One region of the Mesorhizobium sp. ESP-6-2 genome, then DNA from elsewhere that is predicted to be linked to it. Evidence: predicted binding sites of a transcription regulator. Region 1 holds the regulator's gene; each other region holds the start of a gene.
What was found. The regulator PhoB, encoded in region 1, activates phosphate uptake and scavenging genes when phosphate is short. The targets are predictions, from matches to a motif close to TGTCATNNANCTGTCAT.

Region 2: ppk2 (polyphosphate kinase 2) is a predicted target of PhoB. The motif match lies at 1,657-1,673, and genes of this name have one in related genera.
Region 3: LB532_RS03320 (PhoX family protein) is a predicted target of PhoB. The motif match lies at 3,144-3,160, and genes of this name have one in related genera.
Region 4: LB532_RS15310 (ceramide glucosyltransferase) is a predicted target of PhoB. The motif match lies at 1,761-1,777, and genes of this name have one in related genera.

Annotation. Positions count from the first base shown of each region.
Region 1 is NZ_JAIUGT010000001.1:83,613-89,115, forward strand. It holds gene LB532_RS00405 (sugar ABC transporter permease) at 1-572, opposite strand, end outside; gene xylF (D-xylose ABC transporter substrate-binding protein) at 714-1,754, opposite strand; gene LB532_RS00415 (ROK family protein) at 2,014-3,255, shown strand; gene phoB (phosphate regulon transcriptional regulator PhoB) at 3,263-3,952, opposite strand; gene phoU (phosphate signaling complex protein PhoU) at 3,972-4,679, opposite strand; gene pstB (phosphate ABC transporter ATP-binding protein PstB) at 4,705-5,503, opposite strand, start outside.
Region 2 is NZ_JAIUGT010000003.1:286,043-291,545, reverse strand. It holds gene LB532_RS10980 (DUF982 domain-containing protein) at 12-245, shown strand; gene LB532_RS10975 (hypothetical protein) at 273-419, opposite strand; gene LB532_RS10970 (aldo/keto reductase) at 500-1,543, opposite strand; gene ppk2 (polyphosphate kinase 2) at 1,781-2,701, shown strand; gene LB532_RS10960 (dihydrofolate reductase family protein) at 2,792-3,439, opposite strand; gene hemB (porphobilinogen synthase) at 3,687-4,718, opposite strand; gene LB532_RS10950 (DUF2066 domain-containing protein) at 4,807-5,503, opposite strand, start outside.
Region 3 is NZ_JAIUGT010000001.1:662,056-667,558, reverse strand. It holds gene LB532_RS03325 (flavin-containing monooxygenase) at 1-1,014, shown strand, start outside; gene LB532_RS03320 (PhoX family protein) at 1,074-3,077, opposite strand; gene LB532_RS03315 (hypothetical protein) at 3,365-3,844, shown strand; gene LB532_RS03310 (response regulator) at 4,007-4,663, opposite strand; gene LB532_RS03305 (sensor histidine kinase) at 4,660-5,503, opposite strand, start outside.
Region 4 is NZ_JAIUGT010000005.1:76,767-82,269, reverse strand. It holds gene LB532_RS15320 (Hsp33 family molecular chaperone) at 30-1,061, shown strand; gene apaG (Co2+/Mg2+ efflux protein ApaG) at 1,261-1,653, opposite strand; gene LB532_RS15310 (ceramide glucosyltransferase) at 1,885-3,036, shown strand; gene LB532_RS15305 (O-succinylhomoserine sulfhydrylase) at 3,067-4,257, opposite strand; SAM riboswitch at 4,315-4,392, opposite strand; gene LB532_RS15300 (2'-deoxycytidine 5'-triphosphate deaminase) at 4,470-5,503, shown strand, end outside.

The DNA.
Region 1 (5,503 bases):
GCCACCGTCTGGCCGCTGGTGACCCACCATGCCGCACCGCGCCAGACCAGCAATCCGCCCAGCGTGACGATGAAGGCCGGCACTTCGAGATAGGCGATGACAAAGCCCTGGAAGGCGCCGATCAACAGGCCGAGCACCAGGCCGATGACCAGCGCCAGGACCCAGATCCACGGGTTGCCGAGCTCGAGACCGACCATCCGCACCAGGAAGTGCACCTGGGCGAAGCCCATGACCATGCCGATCAACCCTTCGGCGGAACCGACGGACAGGTCGATATTGCGCATGACGATGACCAGCACCATGCCCGAGGCCATGATGGCGACGGCCGAGGTCTGCACCGACAGGTTCCACAGATTGCGCGGCGTGAGGAAGGTACGGCTGTCGAAATCGAGCGGATTGACGCCGAGACGCAGGCTGGACAGGACATGCAACCCGATCCAGATCAGCAGCAGCGCGCCGATCATGCCGAGCATGCGCGTGTCGATCTCGGTCGCCTTCAGGAACCGGGCGACGGCGCCGAGTTCCGACGCACGCGCGGTGTCGGCCTGCGGGTTGGACGTCGTGTCGGTCATGATTTTCTCCCACCGGCCTGCCCGTCTGACGCGGATGCCGGAAGCCAGCCTAGAAGTTACCCGCCCGGGGCGGAAAAACAAATCTTCTTGAAAAAACGCCGCGGCTTGGCAGCCGCGGCGTTCATCGCTTGAAATGGAAGATCAGTTGCAGGCCGCGACGCTGCCCGCCGCGACGCCGGCACAGACCTCGTCTTTCTTGATCCAGCCGGCGTCGATGACGACGTTGAGATTGTCCTTGGTGATCGCAACCGGGGTCAGGAACAGCGATTTGACGGTGTTCCCGCCGGGCGTGGTGAAGTCCTTGACGCCGGCGATATCGGTCATCTTCTTGCCGTCGGCCAGCTGCGAGGCGATCTCGGCGGCATTCTTGCCGAGTTCACGCGCGTCCTTCCAAACCGACACGGTCTGCGTGCCGAGGGCGATGCGGTTCAGCGCCGCGTGGTCGCCGTCCTGGCCCGACACCGGAACGGTGCCGGCCAGGCCTTGAGCCGTCAGCGCCGCCACGACCCCGCCGGCAGTGCCGTCATTAGCCGCCACCACCGCGTCGACCTTGTTGTCGTTGGCGGTCAGGAACTGTTCCATGTTCTTCTGCGCGTTGGCCGGCAGCCAGCCATCCGTATAGGCTTCGCCGACATTCTTGATCTTGCCGCTGTCGATGGCATCCTTGAGCACTTCCATCGAGCCGGAGAACAGGAAATCGGCATTCGGATCGGCACCCGAGCCCTTGATGAAGACGTAGTTGCCTTCCGGCTTCACCTTGAACACTTCGCGGGCCTGCATGCGGCCGACTTCCTTGTTGTCGAAGGTCAGATAGAAGACGTCCTTATTCTCGATCAGGCGGTCATAGCCGACGACCGGAATGCCTTCGTCAAGCGCCTTCTGCACCGCGGGGCCGATGGCGGAGGCGTCCTGCGCCAGGATGATCAGCGAATTGGCGCCCTGCGAGATCAGGCTCTCGACGTCGGTGAGCTGCTTGCCGGGATTGGACTGGGCGTCGGCGGAAATATACTTGTCGCCGGCGGCTTCGATCGCCTTCTTCATGGCGGCCTCGTCGGTCTTCCAGCGCTCTTCCTGGAAGTTCGACCAGGAAACGCCGATGACCTTGTCCTTCGCCTGCGCGACCGACGCGAGCGTCAGCGACATGGCGACACCCGCCAGGATAGCGGCTGTGAATCTCTTCATCTTAATCCTCCCTGCGCCGCGTATGGCGCGACCAAACAGGCCCTTAGGCCGGCACAAAAGGCTCTATTTTTTCGAGCCTCGAAAAAACACTGATCCATCGTCGGAACGCTGTCAACGCCGATTCTGATGTATTTTGATGTCCTCGGGAATTTTTTTCGAGCTCCGGAATAAATAATGACAGCCAAGGCCGGTTCTGCCAGTATTTGACGGTCGTCGAGGCCTGGGGAGAGAACGCGGCGACCGGGAGGATGCGAGAAGAATGTCGGTCGGAATCCGCCACGACGATCTGCGCCGACGCAACCGGGCGATGGTGATCGCAGCCGTGCGCCGTGCCGGGCAGCCCTCGCGCACTGAGATTGCCGCGACCACCGGGCTCAGCCATTCCACCATATCGGCGATCTCCTCCGACCTGATTGGCGAAGGCATCCTGGCGCAGAGCAAGCCGAGCGAGGCCGGTGCGCTGAAACGCGGCCGGCCGCAGGTCGGTCTCAGCCTCAACCCTGAAGCCGCGGCTGTGATGACCGTGGTGCTGTCGCTGAATTTCCTCTCCGTCGCAGTCATCGACTATGCCGGCCAGGTGATATCTGAAGAGCAGCGCCGGCTGGACACGCTGACCCTGTCGCGCGAGGCGCTGATCGGCGAATGTGTGGCCATCGTCAGGCGGCGGTTCGAGGATCCCGACCTCGACGTCGGCAGCATCGCCCGTATCGCGCTGGCGATCCAGGGCATCACCGACACGGATGCGCGCACCATGCTGTGGTCGCCGATCACGCCGCAGACCGACATCGCCTTCGCCGACATACTGGAGACCGAGTTCGGCATTCCCGCCACCATGGAGAACGATTGCAACATGATGGCGGTGGCGCTGCGCTGGCGCGATCCCCAGCGCTACCGCGACGACTTCATCGCCATCCTTTTGTCGCACGGCATCGGCATGGGCCTGGTGTTGAAGGGTGAACTGTTCACCGGCACCCATTCATCCGGAGGCGAGTTCGGCCACATGATCCATCGCCCCGGCGGGGCGCTCTGCCGCTGCGGGCGGCGCGGCTGTGTCGAGGCCTATGCCGGGAACTATGCCATCTGGCGCAACGCTAGGCAGCTTGGCGAGGACACCGAGCCCGTCGACGTCAGCGACGCCGACATGCGCACCCTGGCGGCCTCGGCGCGCGAAAAGGACGGGCCGGAGCGCGAAGCCTACCGCAAGGCCGGCGAGGCGCTGGGCTATGGCCTTGGCAGCCTGTTCGCCCTGATCGATCCGGCGCCGGTCGCCATGGTCGGCGTCAGCGCGGCCGCCTTCGACCTGATCGAGCCGGCATTGCGCGAGGCGATCGCCCAGACCGCCGGCGGCCAGCACTCGAAATCGATTTCCTTCGACACCGAGCCGAACGAACTGCCGCTGATCCGCGAGGGTTGCGCCATGCGCGCGCTGACCTTCGTCGACCAGGAAATTTTCGCGCCGGGGGCACAAGCGAAATCAGGCATAGGCGAGAACGTTGCGTGACATATCCCTAGTCTTCGCGGATCGCATACCCCGCGCCCCGAATGGTGCGGATCACGTCAGGCATGCGGCCATTGTTGACCGCCTTGCGCAGCCGGCCGACATGCACGTCCACCGTGCGCTCGTCGATATAGATCGTTTCGCCCCAGACATTGTCGAGCAGCTGACTGCGCGAGAACACGCGGCCCGGGTGGCGCATCATGAATTCGAGCAGGCGGAACTCGGTCGGCCCGAGCCGGATCTCGCTCTTCTTGCGGTAGACCCGGTGCGATTCACGGTCGAGCACGATGTCGCCGACCTTGAGCACGCTGGACAGAACTTCGGGCTTGGCGCGGCGCAGCAGCGCCTTGACGCGTGCCATGAATTCCGGGGTTGAGAACGGCTTGACTAGATAGTCGTCGGCGCCGGTGGAGAGACCGCGCACCCGGTCGCTTTCCTCGCCGCGCGCCGTCAGCATGATGATCGGCAGCCGCTCGGTCTCGGGCCGCATCCGGAGACGGCGGCAGAGTTCGATGCCGGAAACCGCCGGCACCATCCAGTCGAGCACAAGAAGGTCAGGGACATTCTCCTGCAAGCGGATCTCGGCTTCGTCGCCGCGCGTCACCACCTCGACCTGATAACCCTCCGATTCCAGATTGTAGCGGAGCAGCACACCCAGCGGCTCCTCGTCCTCCACCACCATGATGCGTGGCGCGATCATCGACTGGTCACCCCTGCCGTCACGCCGCTGGCGCCGACATCGCCGTCTCGTCCTGCTTCGGGCGATTGGCGGGCAATTGCGTGCCGGTCAGCACATAATAGGCATTTTCGGCAATGTTGGTCACGTGATCACCGATGCGCTCGAGATTCTTGGCGCAGAACAAAAGATGCGTGCAGGCGGTGATGTTGCGCGGATCCTCCATCATGTAGGTCAGCAGCTCGCGAAACACCGATGTGTATTTGACGTCGATGCGTTCATCGTCGGCGCGCAGCTTGGCAAGTGCCGCGGAATCGCGCGCCGCATACTCCTCGATCACCCCTTGCACCTGGATCAGCACCAGCTGCGCCATGACATCGATGGAGTGCGACAGGTTGCGCGGCGTGGCGGCCAGGCCGACGGTGCCGACGCGCTTGGCGATGTTCTTGGCGAGATCGCCGATGCGTTCGAGATCGCCCGCCATGCGGATCGAGCCGACGACATGGCGCAGATCGTCCGCCATGGGCTGCCGCTTGGCGATCAGGGTGATGGCGCGGTCGTCGAGTTCGCGCTGGCGCGCATCCATGATCGCGTCGTCGGAGACGACGCGCTGGGCGAGCGCGTTGTCGGAATTCAGGAGCGCCTTGGTGGCGCCGCCGACCATCGATGAGGCGAGATCGCCCATGTCGCGGATCAGCCTGCTGATCTGTCCGAGATCTTCGTCAAAGGCTGCGACTGTATGTTCGGCCATGATCTTGGTCCTCGTGTGCGTGGGATCAGCCGAAGCGGCCGGTGATATAGTCCTGCGTGCGCTTCTCGCGGGGCGACGTGAAGATCTTCTCCGTGCGGTCGAACTCGACCAGCTCGCCCAGATACATGAAGGCGGTCTGCTTCGATACGCGCGCCGCCTGCTGCATGTTATGGGTGACGATTACGATCGTATAATCGGCCTGCAGCTCGTCGATCAGTTCCTCGATCTTGGCGGTCGACAGCGGATCGAGTGCCGAGGCAGGCTCGTCGAGCAGGATGACCTCTGGCTTCACGGCCACCGTGCGGGCGATGCAGAGGCGCTGCTGCTGGCCGCCCGAAAGGCTGAGGCCACTGGCGTTGAGCTTGTCCTTGACCTCGCTCCACAGTGCCGCGCGCTTCAGCGCCTGCTCGACACGGCCGTCCATCTCGGCCTTGCTGAGCTTCTCATAGAGCCTGACGCCGAACGCGATGTTCTCGTAAATCGACATCGGGAACGGCGTCGGCTTCTGGAACACCATGCCGATCTTGGTCCTGAGCAGGTTGAGGTCCTGCGACCGGTCGAGGATGTTCTGGCCGTCGAGCAGCACCTGGCCCTCGGCGCTCTGCTTCGGGTAGAGCTCGTAGATGCGGTTGAAGACGCGCAGCAGCGTCGACTTCCCGCAGCCCGAAGGCCCGATGAAGGCGGTGACGCTGCGCTCAGGCAGCGACAGGCTGATATCCTTCAGCGCCTTCGACTGGCCGTAGTAGAAATTGAGGTTCTTGACCTCGATCTTGGCTTTCTCGACCGCGACTTCGGGCGTGTTCAACTCGGTGGACAACATCGGT
Region 2 (5,503 bases), on a different contig from region 1:
TTGAAGTACCCGTGACCGTCAAATCAGTCACGGCGGGAAGTACACAGCTCTTACGCTCGGCCCGCGAGGCTTCCGACTATCTCATGAACAGCTGGCCCGGGAAGCGCACTCCCAAGCATCGCGCGGCGCTGCAGGCCTGCCACGATGCGCTGGCCGGCGACAAGCCGGCCATGAACGCAAGGCGCGCCTTTATCGCGGCGGCGCGTGAAGTGGACGTCTTCGTCAGCGACAAGGCGCCGGCCTGATCCAGGCCGGATTGCCGCCGCGCGCCGTCATTCCTCTGTTTCAGTCTCGGCGTCAGTCTCGGGTTTCTGACGCTCCCGCGCCGCAGCCTTGGCCGCCAGCTTTTCGGCCTTCTTGGCCGCCTTCTGGCGATCGCGTTCCTTGCGTTCCTGATCGTAATTTGGTGCTCGTGCCATAGCGGCTCCTTTTTTGCTGTTCTTGTGGGCTGACTACGCGTCGTTCGCCTTCCGAGGTCTCGGAGCCGGCACCAGGGTTCCTATAAGCTGCTTCGGTCGATCACAAGGTCGGCGGCGCCGAAACGCTCCTTTGCTGTCAACTGCTGATGCCAATAGGGATAGAGCAGGGGCGGGCGGCTGACCGCGTCGAGGCGATCACGTTCCTCGCCGGTCAGCGTCAGGCTGGCCGCCGCGATATTGTCCCTGAACTGGGCCTCGTTGCGCCCGCCGATCACCAGCGAGCTGATAGCCGGCCGGCCAAGCAGCCAGGCAAGCGCCACCTGTGCGGCGGACACACCGCGGGCCTTGCCTATTTCGACCAGCACATCGACGATCCGCCACAGCCGGTCCTCGTCGCGGATCGGCGGTTCGGACCAGCCGGCGACCTGGCGCGCGGTCGGGTTGTCACGGTGATACTTGCCCGACAGCAGGCCTCCCGCCAGCGGGCTCCACACCAGCACGCCCAATCCCTGGTCGACCGAGATCGGCAGCAGCTCGTATTCGGCTTCGCGTGCCTCGAGCGTGTAGTGGATCTGCTGGGTGACGAAACGCGGCTGATGGCGGCTGTCGCTGATGGACAGCGCCTTCATCACCTGCCAGCCGGAATAGTTGGAGCAGCCGATATAGCGGATCTTGCCCTGGCCGACCAGCGCATCGAGCGCGGCGATGGTCTCTTCGAGTGGCGTCACGCCGTCCCATTCGTGCAGGAAATAGATGTCGATGACGTCAGTCTTGAGCCGCTTCAGGCTTTTCTCGCATTCGCGGATCAAATGATGGCGCGACAGGCCTTCGTCATTGGGACCGTCGCCGATGCGCATGCGCGCCTTGGAGGCGATCAGCACGTCGTTCCTGCGCTTGCCGCCGAGTGCCTCGCCGATGATATCTTCTGACAGGCCGTCCGAATAGACATTGGCCGTGTCGATGAGATTGATGCCGGCATCGATGCACAGATCGATCATGCGCTTCGCTTCGGCGAGATCGCTGTTGCCGACAGCCGCGAACGGGCCTGCGCCGCCAAAGGTCATGGTGCCCATGGTCAGCGCCGAAACCTTCAGGCCGGAACGGCCGAGAGTGCGGTATTCCATGTCAGTCCTCGCGATTGAGAATGGCCCGAGCAGGTTGCTGGATTTGTAGGACAATCCGCGCGGCTTGTCGCCCTCCGGCCCCGGCACACCGATGAGCGGCCCTGGCGTGCCCCTGCAATAAAACCGTCATTGCCGGCCTATACTCAGTCGGTCAGGGTGTTGCGCGCCGCCGTCAGGACGCGGCCAGTGTGCCCGGTCGTTGCCGGAGGCGGCAGCTTGCAGATGGAGGAGCACCAGATGAATGAATCCATACCCAAGTCCGGCGCCCGTGACTGGCTGGAAGCCGAACTCGCCGACACGCTCGACGAGGACTATGAGCTGGAGATGTCGGAACCGGCGCTGTCGCTGGAGATCGCCAGGATCTACAAGAACGCGCATCCGCCTTCTATCGACCGAATGCAGTATTTTCGCGACCTGATCGGGCTGCAATCCGAGCTGATCAAGCTGCAATCCTGGGTCGCCTACCACAAGAAGAAGCTTGTGGTGATCTTCGAAGGCCGTGATTCGGCTGGCAAGGGCGGCGTCATCAAGCGCATCACCCAGCGGCTCAATCCGCGGATCTGCCGCGTCGTGGCGCTTCCGGCGCCGACCGAGCGCGAGAAGTCGCAATGGTATTTCCAGCGTTATGTGCCGCACCTGCCGGCCGGCGGCGAGATCGTTCTGTTCGACCGCTCCTGGTACAACCGTTCCGGCGTCGAGCGGGTGATGGGTTTCGCTGGGCCCGATCAGGTGGAGGAATTTTTCCGTGACGTGCCGGAGTTCGAGCGCATGCTGGTCCGCTCGGGCATCACGCTGGTCAAATACTGGTTCTCGATCACCGACGAGGAACAACAGATGCGCTTCCTGATGCGCATCCACGATCCGATGAAGCAGTGGAAGCTGTCGCCGATGGACCTGCAGTCGCGCGTGCGCTGGGAACAGTACACCAAAGCCAAGGAAGAGACCTTCGCCCGTACCAACATTCCGGAGGCACCCTGGTTCATCGTCGAGGGCAATGACAAGAAGCGGGCGCGGCTGAACTGCATCGACCACCTCTTGCAGCAGGTTCCCTACGAAGAGGTGCCGCACGAGGAGATCACGTTACCCGAGCGCGTCTTCAATCCCGAATACGAGCGCCAGGTGCTGCCGCGCGAGCTCTACGTGCCCGAGAAGTATTGAACGAGAGTTTGGCCTTCTCCCCGTATAGTGACCGGGAGAAGGGATCTGCACCAAGGGTTTCGCCAATTCCCACTGTCGCACAACTAATTCCTAAGTCCGCTTGATGACGACATGCGTGGCAAGCGGCGTCGCTACTTGTTCGCTGCACGCGTAGCCGAGCTTCGGCATATCAATCCCGGCGAAGAGGTGCTCGCCGGAGCCGAGCAGCACCGGCGAGATCGCCAGATGCATCTCGTCGATGAGCCTCTCCTGAATATATTGCCGGACGGTGGCGACGCCGCCGCCGACCCGCACATCGCTGCCATTGGCCGCTGCTCTTGCCTGCTCGAGCGCCGAATGGATGCCATCCGTGACAAAGTAAAAGGTCGTGCCGCCTTCCATGACGATGGGCTCGCGCGCATGGTGGGTCAGCACGAAGACCGGCACATGATAGGGCGGGTTGTCGCCCCACCAGCCCTTCCAGTTTTCGTCGGCCCATTCGCCGCGGATCGGCCCGAACATGTTGCGGCCCAGGATCCAGGCGCCGACATTTTCAAAGCTGCGCGCCGCGAACGCCTCGTTGGTATCGGTGGTGCCGCCATCGTCTCCGAGCACCATCTTGCGGAAGGTGCGGGTGCCGATCATCCATTTGTGCAGGGCTTCCCCACCGACGCCGAGCGGGTTTTTCAAATCCTGGTCGGGACCGGCGCCGTAACCGTCGAGCGACAAGGTGAATGCGTTGACGCGAAGTTTGGACATGGAAAGCCTCCTCAGGACCGGTTGTATTTTGCAAGCAGTTATTTTTCTAGCAAACCGATGGCGAATTGCAAGCGGTATTTTCAGCGGTCGAGAAGACGCATATCCCTACCTCGCCCGTGCGATGTCCAGAGGATTACCTGATGGTCGGCTCGGATGCCAAAGTAGCGGCTGCCGAGACGGCCGCCATACCGGCTCATTCGCCGGTGAGTTCCATGAAGAGCATATGGTCTGAAGGCGTGGGAGGAAACTATGCTCTCAGCATCTCCGCCACCTCAGGGGCGAAATAGGTCAAAATGCCGTCGCAGCCGGCGCGTTTGAAGGCAAGAAGCGATTCCAGCATAGCCTTTTCGCCGTCGATCCAGCCATTGGCGCCCGCCGCTTTGATCATCGAATATTCGCCCGACACCTGGTAGGCGAAGGTCGGCACCGCAAATTCGTCCTTCAGCCTGCGGATGATATCGAGATAGGGCAGGCCGGGCTTGACCATCAGCATGTCGGCGCCTTCGGCCAGGTCCTGCTCGGCCTCGCGCACCGCTTCGTCTGAATTGGCGTGGTCGATGTAATAGGTCTTCTTGTCGCCCTTGAGCAGGCCGGCCGTGCCGACCGCCTCGCGGTACGGCCCGTAGAAGGCGGAGGCGAATTTCGTTGCATAGGACATGATCGCCACGTCTTGGAAACCGTTTGCGTCGAGCGCGTCGCGGATGGCGCCGATGCGGCCGTCCATCATGTCGGACGGCGCGATGATGTCGGCGCCGGCCGCTGCTTGTATGACGGCGGCCGCGGTCACCTGTTCCACCGTCTCGTCATTGACGATGAGACCGTCACGCAGGATGCCGTCATGGCCATGGCTGGTGAACGGGTCGAGCGCGGCATCGGTGATGACGCCGATCTCAGGCACCGCGTCCTTGATCGCGCGCGTGGCGCGGTTGATGACGTTGTCGGGATCGAGGATATGGGAGCCGGTCTGGTCGCGCAGCGAAATGTCCACATTGGGAAAGGTGGCGAGCGCGGGGATGCCGAGCTTTGCCGCGCGTTCGGCCTCCTTGACGGCAAAGTCGATCGACAGGCGGAAGACGCCCGGCATGGCGGCGATCGGCTCGCGCACTTGTCTGCCGTCGACGACGAAGATCGGCCAGATCAGGTCGTCGACGGAAAGCCTGTTCTCCTGCACCAGGCGCCGCGACCAGTCGGCCTTGCGCATGCGTCGCAAGCGGCGGCTGCCGGTGATGTCGTCGACGCTGCGCGCGCCGGCAGGTTTTGCCGGGGTGAATCTGTTCATCGCCAAAAACTCTCTTTTGGCCGGCTTTTATCACGCACCGTGGTGCTGACCAATGCGACACGTTTGTGCCAGCAATCCGGTCGGGTCCCTATTCGGGTTGCCCATTGCCCGAAAGGATCTGCGCCGCACCGTGCATGCCGACACGGAACGCCTCGTCGAAGCCGACGCCGCGCACTTGCCAGGCATAGGTCCTGCCGGCCTTCGCTAGCCGCCAGTCGGCGATCCAGCCGAACTCCTTGTCGCTCCAGACGATGCTGCCGGAAAGCGCCTGATCGGCGCCGGCCATTTTCGCAGCCGTGTCGAGCTTCGCCATGTCGGCGTCGCGCATGATCCTGTCGTCCAGCCCGGCCTTCGACAGCAGCACTGCCGTTGGGAAGGTTACCTGCATGGCCATCGGCGCGGCGGCATTGCCGAACGACTCGCGCATCAGCACGCCGTGCTCGTCGTCGGCATCGAGCGCGAAATGCCTGGCGCCGCGCTCGGTCGACAAGAACACCGCCAGCCGTGGCCGTTCGGTCAGCCACGGCCTGCTGCCGAGCGAAGCCAGCACCGGATCGATCATCGCCGGGCTGTACTGGCAGTAGAGATTGTGAGGCCGATCATACGTGCCCTGATCGTCATGGTTGGGAATGCCTTCCATGCGATCGCGGTAGCGAAAGCTGGCGACGAAGCTGGCGGCCCTGTCGCGCAACGCCACCATCTCCGGTTTCGCCAGCAGGCGCTGGTCGCCGGAAACCCGGACCAGAACCGCGTCGAGGCAACGTTTGAAGCCGGCCTGGCGGTTT
Region 3 (5,503 bases), 580 kb from region 1:
CGGCGTCACCAGCAGCTGCGCCTCAACACGCACCGCGATCTTTCGGCACTTCCCGGCCTTGCCTATCCGAAGGGCACGCTCGCCTTCCCCCACAGAACCGCCGTCATCCGCTATCTCAACGATTTCAGCGAGGCGAACCGGCTGCCGGTGGAGCTCGGCGTCGCCGTCGAGACGGTCCTGTTCAGGGGCGACCACTGGGCGATCAAGACCAGCGCCGGGATGCGCCTGGCGCGCCACGTCGTGATCGCCACCGGCCGCGACAGACAGCCCTTCATCCCCGAATGGAAAGGAATGCGGGACTTCGCCGGCCGCATCATCCATTCGGCGGATTTCGGCGACGCGAAGGACTATGCCGGCAAGAAGGTGCTGGTCGTCGGCGCCGGCAACTCGGGTATAGACGCGCTCAATCACCTGGCGCAGGCAAGCACCGCCTCGCTGTGGCTGTCGGCCCGCAACGGTCCGTCGGTCCTGCCCAAGCGCATCGGCAAGATTGCCGTGCACCGGCTGTCGCCGCTGATGGCGCGGTTGCCTTTGCGGGTCGCCGATGCGGTGATCGCCTTGACGCAGCGCCTGGTTTTCGGCGACCTGACGAAATTCGGCGTGCCGCCGGCACCGGTGGGCGGCGCCAGCCGCCTGACCACCGACTACACAGCGATCGCCGCCGACGAGGGCGCGATCGACGCCATCCGCTCGGGCAGGATCACCGTCGTGCCGGGGGTGCGGGAATTCACCCGCGACGGCGTCATCCTGGCCAATGGCAGCCTGATCGATCCCGACATCGTCATTGCCGCGACGGGCTACCGCACCGGGCTTGAGCAGATGGTCGGCGATCTCGGCGTGCTCGACGGCAAGGGCGTTCCGCTCTTCAACGGCGGCGATGCCGATCCGAAACTGCCTGGCCTCTGGTTCACCGGCATGCGGCCGAGCATCCGCGGCTGCTTCGCCAATGCCGCCATCCAGGCCAAGGCGATCGCCGGGCGGATTGCCCGGCGGATCGCCAATTCCGGCCCCTGAACCGGGCTGGAGGTTCGTTTTACGCGTCGGACGGAACCCCACTTTCCTGGAATTGCCCTCTAAATCGCGATCTTGCCGCCGCCTTGCCTGGTAATGGCGACGACCGCCGGCCGCACCGGCATGTCCGGTTTGAAATCGGGCCAGCGCGTCGACGGATCCTCATAATAGGACGGGCGGCCGAACGCCTCCCAATCCTCGCCACCGTCGCCGGGATGCTGGACGGCGACGAAGGCGGTCTGATCGTCCGGCGCAAACAGCGGCCCGCACATTTCAGCGCCGATCGGCACGCGGAAAAACAGTTTTGACGTCGCGCGCGCCGGCCCTTCGGTGTCGACCGCCCACAGGCCGTCGGTGCGGCCGGTGGCCTTCGGGCCCTGGCCGTCGGTGGCGACCCACAGGCGCCCGGCCGAATCGACCGCGCAATTGTCGGGCATGCCGAACCAGCCGTTGGCCGTAGTGGCGGTGGAGAAGGTGGCGCCGACATCGGCAACCGCCGGATCGCCGCATTTCAGGAGCACTTCCCATTTGCCCCTGGTGCCGGCGAAATCGCCGCCATCCTCCGATATCTCGATGATGTGGCCGAAGGCGTTGTCGGCGCGCGGGTTGGCGGCGTCGACCTGGTCGGCCTTGCGTTTGGAATTGTTGGTCAGCATGACATAGACCTTGCCGTTGACAGCATTGGGCTGGATGTCCTCGGGACGGTCCATCTTGGTGGCGCCGAGCAGGTCGGCGGCACGCCGCGTCTCGATCAGCACGTCGGCCTGGCCGGCAAAGCCGTTCTCGGCCGTCAGCGGGCCGTTGCCGAAGACGATCGGCAGCCATTCCACCGTACCGTCGGCGGCGAACTTGGCGACATGCAGCGTGCCGTCGTCGAGCAGGTTCATGTTGGCGGCGCGGTCGTCCGGATCGAAACGGCCTGATGTGACGAATTTATAGACATAGTCGAAGCGCTCGTCGTCGCCGAGATAGAAGACGACGCGCCCATCCTTGGCGACGATCGATTCGGCGCCTTCATGCTTGAAGCGGCCCATTGCGGTGCGCTTCCTCGGCGTGGACGTCGGATCGTTGACGTCGACCTCGACGATCCAGCCGAAACGGTTGGGCTCGTTCGGCTCCTTGGCGAGGTCGAAGCGGTCGTAATGCGCGCCCCATTCATAGGCCCCTTCTGGAATGCCGAGGCGCTTGTAGTTGGCGGCTTCCTTATGGCCTTCCGGCAGTTCACCGGAGAAATAGCCGTGGATGTTCTCCTCGGCCATGACATAGGTGCCCCAGGGCGTGACGCCGCCGGCGCAGTTGTTGAATGTGCCGATGACCTTGGTGCCGGATGGGTCGGCATTGGTCTTGACGCGGTCATGACCGGCGACCGGGCCCGACAGCGCCATTTCGGTGTTGGAGGTGATGCGGCGGTTCAACTTGCCGTCGCGCACCACCTGCCACTTGCCGCCTTCCTTGCGGATCTCGACGATGGTGCCGCCATGTGCCGCCATCTCGACGTCTACCTGCTCCTTCGAGAGCGGTGCGAGTTCGGCCGCTTTCTTGCCGTCCTTCTCGACGATCTTGACGATGCCCGGGAACATCAGATGCGGATTGGTGTATTCGTGGTTGACGACCAGCAGGCCGTGCTCGGCGGAGCCATCGATCCCGATATAGCCGACATAGTCATTGTTGTAGCCGAATTGTCTTGCCTGGGCCTCAGCCGACTGCCTGGCCGGGTCGAACTCCGGCGAATCGGCAAACAGCGGATCGCCCCAGCGCAACAGCACGTCGGCGTCGTAGCCCGGCGCGACATGGTGCTTGTCGTCGATACCGGCTTCGAGTTCGTCGAACGAGAAAGCCGAACCCTCGGCGGCACGCGCATCGTCGGCGGCCACGAGCGCCAGCGGGCTGACGGTGGCGGCGATGGCCGAGACGGCCAGCGAACCCTTGAGGAAGGCGCGGCGGGAGAACCGCTCGGCGATGATTTCGCCCATGGTGCTGTTGTCGGTGGGGTTGGTCGCCGGACCGTCGTTTTCCTCAAGCAGGCTGGTGCGGAATCTGGCGTCGGGCGAGCGATGGTCGGTCATGGGTCTGCCTCTGGCTTCCTGGATGGCTGGAGCGTGTCACGCGTTTCGACCCCTTATAGACGATCGGTCACACTTTCGTGACATTCGTGCACCCGCCAGCTTGACCGCAAACCTCGCGCCATATCCGGTTTGAAACTCGGACTAAGGTCCTAAACCGATCGGGTCGAAGGTCTGGATTGCCGCGGCATCGGTCGTGGGCCACTTACACGAACACGCCATGTCGCCGATGGTCGCGTACCTGCACGAGATGGCCTCTGAATTTGCCGGTCCAATCAAGTGAGGGACTGATGCGCAGATCGATCATGGCTCATTGTTGCTGGCTGGCCCTGAGAGCAGTGCCGGCACTGGCGCTGACCATAGCCCCCTATCACCTCGATTTTCACGGTTCCGCCGCAGGCATTGTCGTGTCCAGCGCCCAGGCCAAGAACGGCAATGGCGGCAATGGCGGCGGCAATGGTGGAGGCGGGAATAGTGGCGGCGGCAACAATGGCAACGCCGGAGGCAACAATGGCAACGCTGGCGGCAACGGGAACAATGGCGGCGGCAACAGTGGCAAGGGGAAGGGCGCCAGCAGCTCCGGCAAGCATGTGAACGCAACAACCGGCGATCGTGTCGAAATAGACGACAACAAGATCGTGGTGCAGCACCCTAACGGTTTCGGCGAAGAGATCGAGAAGGGTCGCTTCAAAATGACCGACGCTCTGGGCCGCACGATCGTCGAGCGCCCTGCGACGGCGGCGGATATAAGCCGCCTCAAGGGGTTGTAGAGCGGGCAATAGGCATCGCCCGCTCTACGTGTCACCTCCGCCGCCCCCCGGCGGAGGTGACCTTCTCGCTCCGGCCCCGTGTAGGGGCCGTCTTTTTTTGCCCTGGAGCGTTCCGCTGCACCGCGCTTTCCCAAACTGTGGATCCCTTGCGGGCGACCAGGATTAGCTGCCGGCCCGATCCCGCGCTTCGCGCATCAGCAGCGCCGCCTCGGTGCGATTGCGGACGTTGAGCTTGGACAGCACACCGGTCATGTGATGCTTGACCGTTTTTTCCTGCAGTGCCAGCCGCAGCGCCACTTCCTTGTTGCTCAGCCCTTCCGCCACCAGCTGCAGGATCTCGGCCTCGCGTCCGGTGAGCTGACGCAGGCGGTCCGTCCTGCCGTTGCCCGGCTGCAGCGATTGCAGGTCCGAAAGCAGGCGGGCCGACAGGGTCGGCGACACATAGGTCTCGCCGGCCGCGACACCATGCAGGATTTCGGCCAGCATGCGCGAGCCGACCCCCTTCAGCACATAGCCGCGCACACCGGCGTTCAGCGCCCGCGCCACGTCAGCATTGGCCTCCGAGACCGTCAGCATGACGATCTTCTGTCCGGGATTGGCACCCAGTATGCCGGCCACCGACGCAAGACCGTCACCCGGCATGCTGATGTCGAGCAGCAGTATGTCGGGCTGCAAAGTCGAGGCGATGCGTTCGGCATCCTGCGCCGTGGCGCCCTGGGCCACCATGTCGAAGCCGCCGATCTCCGACAGGCTGCGGGTAACGCCTTCGCGAAACAGCGGATGGTCGTCGACAATGGCGACACGGATGGTACCGATCATGGTTGATCCTCGACAGCTAGCGTAATCATCAATCGTGTTCCCTGCGGCCCGGTCGTGGTCTCGAACTGGCCACCAATGCTTTCGATACGCTCCCTGATGCCGGCGAGCCCCAGGCCTTCTGCCCGCCTCGGGTCGAATCCGGGCCCGCCATCCGATACTTCAACGAAGAACTTGCCGCCTGTCATCCCGGCCTTCACCTCCTGATCCTTGCCCTGCCCATGACGGTAGGCGTTGTTCAGCCCCTCCTGGACGAAGCGATAGATGCTGATCTTCTCCGAAGCGCCCAGTTCGGGCAACTGCCTGGATAAGGTCAGCGCCACGGAACTGCGGGTCCTGCGTTGATGCTCGTCGACGGCAAGACGCAGAATGTCGCCGGCCGCGGCCGTTTCTATCTGCGGCAGGACGAGGCCGTTGCAGATGCCGCGGATTTCACGCATCGCGTCGTCCAGCGCCATGCGGATCATGGCAATCTCGGCGTTGCGGCTGTCGCTGGAGGCACCCTCGCCGGAAATGGCGGGGCTATCCACACGCAGCGCCGCCAGCGCGACGAGCTGAGCCGGCCCGTCATGAAGGTCGGCACCGATACGACGCAAGTATCGTTCGTTGAGCGCCGTGGCACGGCGCGACGCCTGCTGGACGCGCAGGCGCAGCGCCCGGTTTTGCGAGACCAGCGCCTGCAGCTCGGACACCTGGCCCTGCAGAACGCCGCGCTGCTTGTCGATGGTGCGGCTGCCACGTATGACGATCCCCGACAACAGCAGCAGCGCCGCCAGCGTGGCGCCGGCCACGATCAGCCAGCTTGACAGCAAGGCGGAAGCCAGAGCCGCCTGGAAATCGTCG
Region 4 (5,503 bases), on a different contig from region 1:
GTTTAGACGCATGCTCCCCAAAGGGCGGCATGGCCGCGCCCTGGAGCTTTGTCATGCTGGAAACCCATCAAGTGGCTGAACATCACCCCAAACTCGGCGAATTCGGTTACGCTGGCGATGATCACGTCGTGCCCTTCGAGGTCGGTCCGCTCGATGTGCGCGGCCGCACCGTGCAGCTCGGGCCGATGCTCGATGCGATCCTTGGCCGCCATGACTATCCCGAGCCGGTTGCCCGGCTGCTGGCGGAAGCCTGTGTGCTGACGGTGCTGCTAGGCACCTCGCTCAAGTTCGAGGGCAAGTTCATCCTGCAGACCCGCACCGACGGGCCTGTCGACATGCTGGTCGCGGATTTTTCCACGCCCTCGGCGCTGCGTGCCTATGCGCGCTTCGATGCCGACCGGCTGGAGGCGCTGATTGCGGCCGGCGAGACCTCGCAGCAAACGCTGCTCGGCAACGGTGTGCTGGCGCTGACCATCGACCAAGGTGCCCACACGCAGCGCTACCAGGGCATCGTCCAGCTCGACGGCGAGACCCTGGAAGAGGCCGCGCGCACCTATTTCCGCCAGTCGGAGCAGATCCCGACCGATCTCCGGCTTTCCGTCGCCAAGCTTTTGACGCCCGGCCCCGGCGGCGCGCGCGAGCAGTGGCGGGCGGGCGGCATCCTGGCGCAGTTCCTGCCGCAGGCCTCCGAGCGCATGCGCGTTCCTGACCTGCCCGGCAGGGATGGCGATCCGCGCGAGGAGATCCACGATCCCACAGACAATTCCTGGCAGGAATTGCTGGCGCTGCTCGGCACCATCGAGCCGACCGAACTGATCGATCCGACCATCGGCGCCGAGCGGCTGCTCTATCGTCTGTTCCACGAGCATGGCGTGCGCGTCTTCGGCGGCGTTCCCGTCGCCGATCAGTGCTCATGCTCCCGCGACAAGATCCGCGGCATCCTCGAGGGCTTCTCCGCGCAGGAGATCAAGGACAGCACCGAGGACGGCGGCATCCACGTCGCCTGCGAGTTCTGTTCGACGCAATATGACTTCGACCCGGCCGAGTTTGCGGCGCAGTGAAGTGCTTCGTTCTCCTCGTCACTATACGGGGAGAAGGTGCCGGCAGGCGGATGAGGGGCAGCGCTGAGTTCGGCGTTAGGGCAGTCTTCATTCGGTGCGCGAGATAGATCTCCAGAGTCGGCGCCGCCCCTCATTGTCCTGCCGGACATTTCTCCCCCGTATAGTGACGGGGAGAAAGAGGCTGTCGCCGCCGCTTTCGCTAATTCACCGTTCGCCTCGTCCCTGGCAGATCCAGCGAAAACGCGGGGATAGCGATGTCGAATGTCTCGCCCCGCTCGTTGCGCATGGTGTAGTGGCCGACCATGATCCCCGACGGCGTCGAGAGCGGACAGCCCGACGTGTATTGGTAGCTGTCGCCGGGATTGAGTTCGGGCTGATCGCCGACCACGCCGGCGCCTCGCACTTCCTCGACCCGGCCGGCGCCGTCGGTTATGTGCCAATAGCGCGATAACAGCTGCACGAATTCGTCGGACTGGTTGTCGATCGTTATCTGGTAGCCCCAGACGTAGCGGTTTTCCGTAGGATCCGAGCGGTCCTCGAGATAGAACGGCCTGACCTGCACTTCGATGTTGCGCGTGACGGCGCGGTACATGAGCGGCTCCAAAACAAATCCGGTGTGGAACATTCGGCGCTCTTTGCGGTTCGATCAACCGTGCGCGTCCGAGTTGCCACCTCGAGGGGGCAAGTGCCGACAAACAATGTCATTTGAGTGACACATGACAATGATGGTGTGCACCAGCAATGCCGGGCGACTCGGGCGCTCTGTCGAACTGTCGAAAACGGCCGCCAGGCGGGCCGGTTTTTCTGGAGTGACCGGATATCGATGGAACTCGCTCTCATAACCGGCTCGCTTTCGATCGCTCTCATCGCCTCAAATCTCGCCAGCATCCTGCTCGCCTGTTCGCGCCTGAAACGGCGCGCCGCCATCGCGCCGCCGGCCGGCAAGCCGCTGCCTGTGTCGATCGTCATCCCGGCGCGCGGCGTCGAGCCGTTTACCCATGAGACGCTTGAGCGCGCTTTCTCGCTCGACTGGCCGCGCTACGAACTGATCTTCTGTGTCGCCCATGCCGACGACCCCGCGGTCAAGCCGATCCGCGCCGCCATCGCCCGCTTTCCAGCCGTGCCGGCCCGCCTGCTTACCGGCGACGACCGCATCAGCGCCAACCCGAAACTGAACAATTGCGTCAAGGGCTGGGAGGCTGCGCGCCACGACTGGGTCATTCTCGCCGATTCCAACGTGCTGATGCCGAAAGACTACGTCCAGCACCTGATGGCGGCATGGCGGCGGGACACCGGCCTGGTTTGCTCGACGCCGATCGGTTCGCGGCCCGACGGCTTCTGGGCAGAAGTCGAATGCGCCTTCCTCAACACGCTGCAGGCGCGCTGGCAATATGCCGGCGAGGCGCTTGGCCTCGGCTTTGCCCAGGGCAAGAGCATGTTGTGGAACAAGCAGATGCTCGACGCCAATGGCGGCATCCGTGCGCTCGCCGCCGAGATCGCGGAGGATGCCGCGTCGACCAAACTGGTCAACAGGCTGGGCCTGCGCGTCAATCTCGTCGCTTCGCCTTTCGAGCAGCCGCTCGGGCAGCGCATGCCGGGCGAGATCTGGTCGCGCCAGGCCCGCTGGGCGCGCCTGCGCCGCGTCACCTTTCCGCTGTTCTTCGCACCCGAGATCCTGACCGGCGTGGCGGCTCCGCTCGTGCTGGCGCTGATCGCCGCAGCCAGCGCCGGCGTCAGCCTGCCCATGACAGCGCTCTGCGTGCTGGCGCTCGCCTACCTGCCGGAATGCATGCTCGCCTCGGCAAAGGGCTGGTATCTGTCGCCGCGCATCGTCACCGCGATGATCGCACGAGACCTGATGTTGCCCGCCATCTGGGCGCGCGGCTGGCTGGGTCGTGCGGTCGACTGGCGCGGCAACGCCATGACCATCGGCACCAAGGCGGCTGAACTGGAAGAGACGCCATCGCGCGCCTGATCGACGCGGACGACGATGCCTCGACCGGCCTTATTTGGCGGCCTCAAGCGCCTGCGCGATGTCTTCCAGCAGATCGTCGGTATCCTCCAGCCCGACCGACAGCCTGAGCGTGCCGGGTCCGATGCCGAGCTCGGCGCGCGCTTCGTCGCTGAGGTTCTTGTGCGTCGTCGTCGCCGGATGGGTGATCAGGCTTTTGGCGTCGCCGAGATTGTTCGAGATCAGGACGATGTCGAGCGCGTTCTGCAGGGCGAAGGCACCCTGCTTGCCGCCCTTGACGTCAAAGCAGATCAGGGTGGAGCCGCCCGACATCTGCTTCTTGACGATATCGGCCTGCGGATGGTCGGCGCGGCCGGGATAGATGACGCGGGCGATCTCCGGCTGCTCGGCCAGGAAATCGGCGATCTTGCCGGCGCTCTCCGTCTGCTGGCGCACGCGCAGCGGCAGCGTTTCCAGGCCCTTCAGCAGCGTCCAGGCGTTGAACGGCGACAGGCTGGGGCCGGTATGGCGGAAATAATCGTGCAGGTTTTCGTCGATCCATTTCTTGTCCGACAGGATGACGCCGCCGAGACAACGGCCCTGGCCATCGATGTGCTTGGTCGCCGAATAGACCACGACATGCGCGCCGAGCTGCAACGGCTTCTGCTGCAGCGGCGTGGCGAAGACATTGTCCACGACCAGCCGCGCGCCGATCGAATTGGCAAGCGAAGCGACGGCTGATATGTCCACCACCTCAAGCGTCGGGTTGGTCGGGCTTTCCAGGAAAAACAGCTTGGTGTTGGGCCGAACCGCCTTTTCCCAGTTGGCAATGTCGGTGCCGTCGACCAGCGTCGCCTCGATGCCGTAACGCGGCGCCAGCGTCTCGACCACCCAGCGGCAGGAGCCGAACAGGGCGCGCGCCGCAACGATATGATCGCCGGCCTTGACGCTGCACAGGAGGGCTGCCGTCACCGCCGCCATGCCGGACGCGGTGGCGCGCGCGTCCTCGGCGCCTTCGAGCGCGCACATGCGCTTCTCGAACATGTCGACGGTCGGATTGGCATAGCGTGAATAGATGAAGCCCGGTTCCTCGCCCTTGAAGCGGGCTTCGGCGGCTTGGGCCGTCTCATAGACATAGCCCTGGGTCAGGTATATCGCCTCGGAAGTTTCACCGAAGCCGGAACGCAGGGTCCCGCCATGCACGAGTGCGGTCTGAGGCTTCCAGTTGCGCGTCTTGCTCGTCATCGTCCTATCCAAACACAAAAAAACCGGCCGCGAAAAAGTCGCAACCGGTCCATACGGCCTTGCGGCCCGACGGTCCTTTAGCGACTTGTTTAACGTGGCTGCAAGCCGACCGGCCAAATCACCACGGGATAACGACCCTTTAGACCCGCGCCACGCTTGCGTCAATTGCCGGCTTCATTAAGAGACTTGTACCAGCAGAGCGGAGCCAGACTTTGCGGCAGACAGGAATTCTTCCCGATCAGGACATTGCGGCGCTGTTCCAGTCCGGCGCGCTGAAGTCGTCGCGTGCGCTCGACGCCGACCAGATCCAGCCGGCCAGCCTTGATCTGAGGCTCGGCCAAAAGGCGTGGCGGGTGCGCGCGTCCTTCCTGCCGGGTCCCAACCACAAGGTCAGTGAAAAACTCGACCGGCTGAAGCTGCACGAGATCAGCCTGGCCGACGGCGCCGTTTTGGAAACCGGCTGCGTCTACATCGTGCCCCTGCTCGAAAGCCTGGCGCTGCCGGCGGAAATTTCGGCGTCCGCCAATCCCAAGAGCTCGACCGGGCGGCTCGATATCTTCACCCGCGTGATGACCGATCGCGGCCACGAGTTCGACAAGATCGCCGCCGGCTATCATGGTCCGCTCTATCTCGAAGTCAGTCCACGCACCTTCCCGATCGTCGTGCGCGCCGGCTCGCGCCTTTCGCAGATACGCTTCCGCACCGGCAATGCGCTGCTCTCGGAAGCAGAGTTGCATCAATTGCACCGGGCCGAAATGCTGGTCGCCACCGAACCGCCGAACATTTCCGGCGGCGGCATCGCATTGTCGATCGATCTCAACGGCGACAGTGACGGGCTGGTCGGCTATCGCGGCAAGCACCATACCGGCCTCGTCGATGTCGACAAGCGCGCGGCGCAGGAGATCGTCGACTTCTGGGAGCCGATCCACAAGAGCGGCGCCGGCGAGCTGGTGCTCGATCCGGACGAGTTCTACATCCTCGTCAGCCAGGAAGCGGTGCATGTGCCGCCGCTCTACGCGGCCGAAATGACGCCCTTCGATCCACTGGTGGGCGAGTTCCGTGTCCACTATGCCGGCTTCTTCGATCCGGGCTTCGGCCATTCGGCGGCCGGCGGCACCGGCAGCCGCGCCGTGCTCGAAGTGCGCAGCCATGAGGTGCCGTTCATCCTCGATCATGGCCAGATCGTCGGCCGGCTGGTCTACGAGCATATGCTGAAGCGGCCGCAGGCGCTTTACGGCACCGAGCT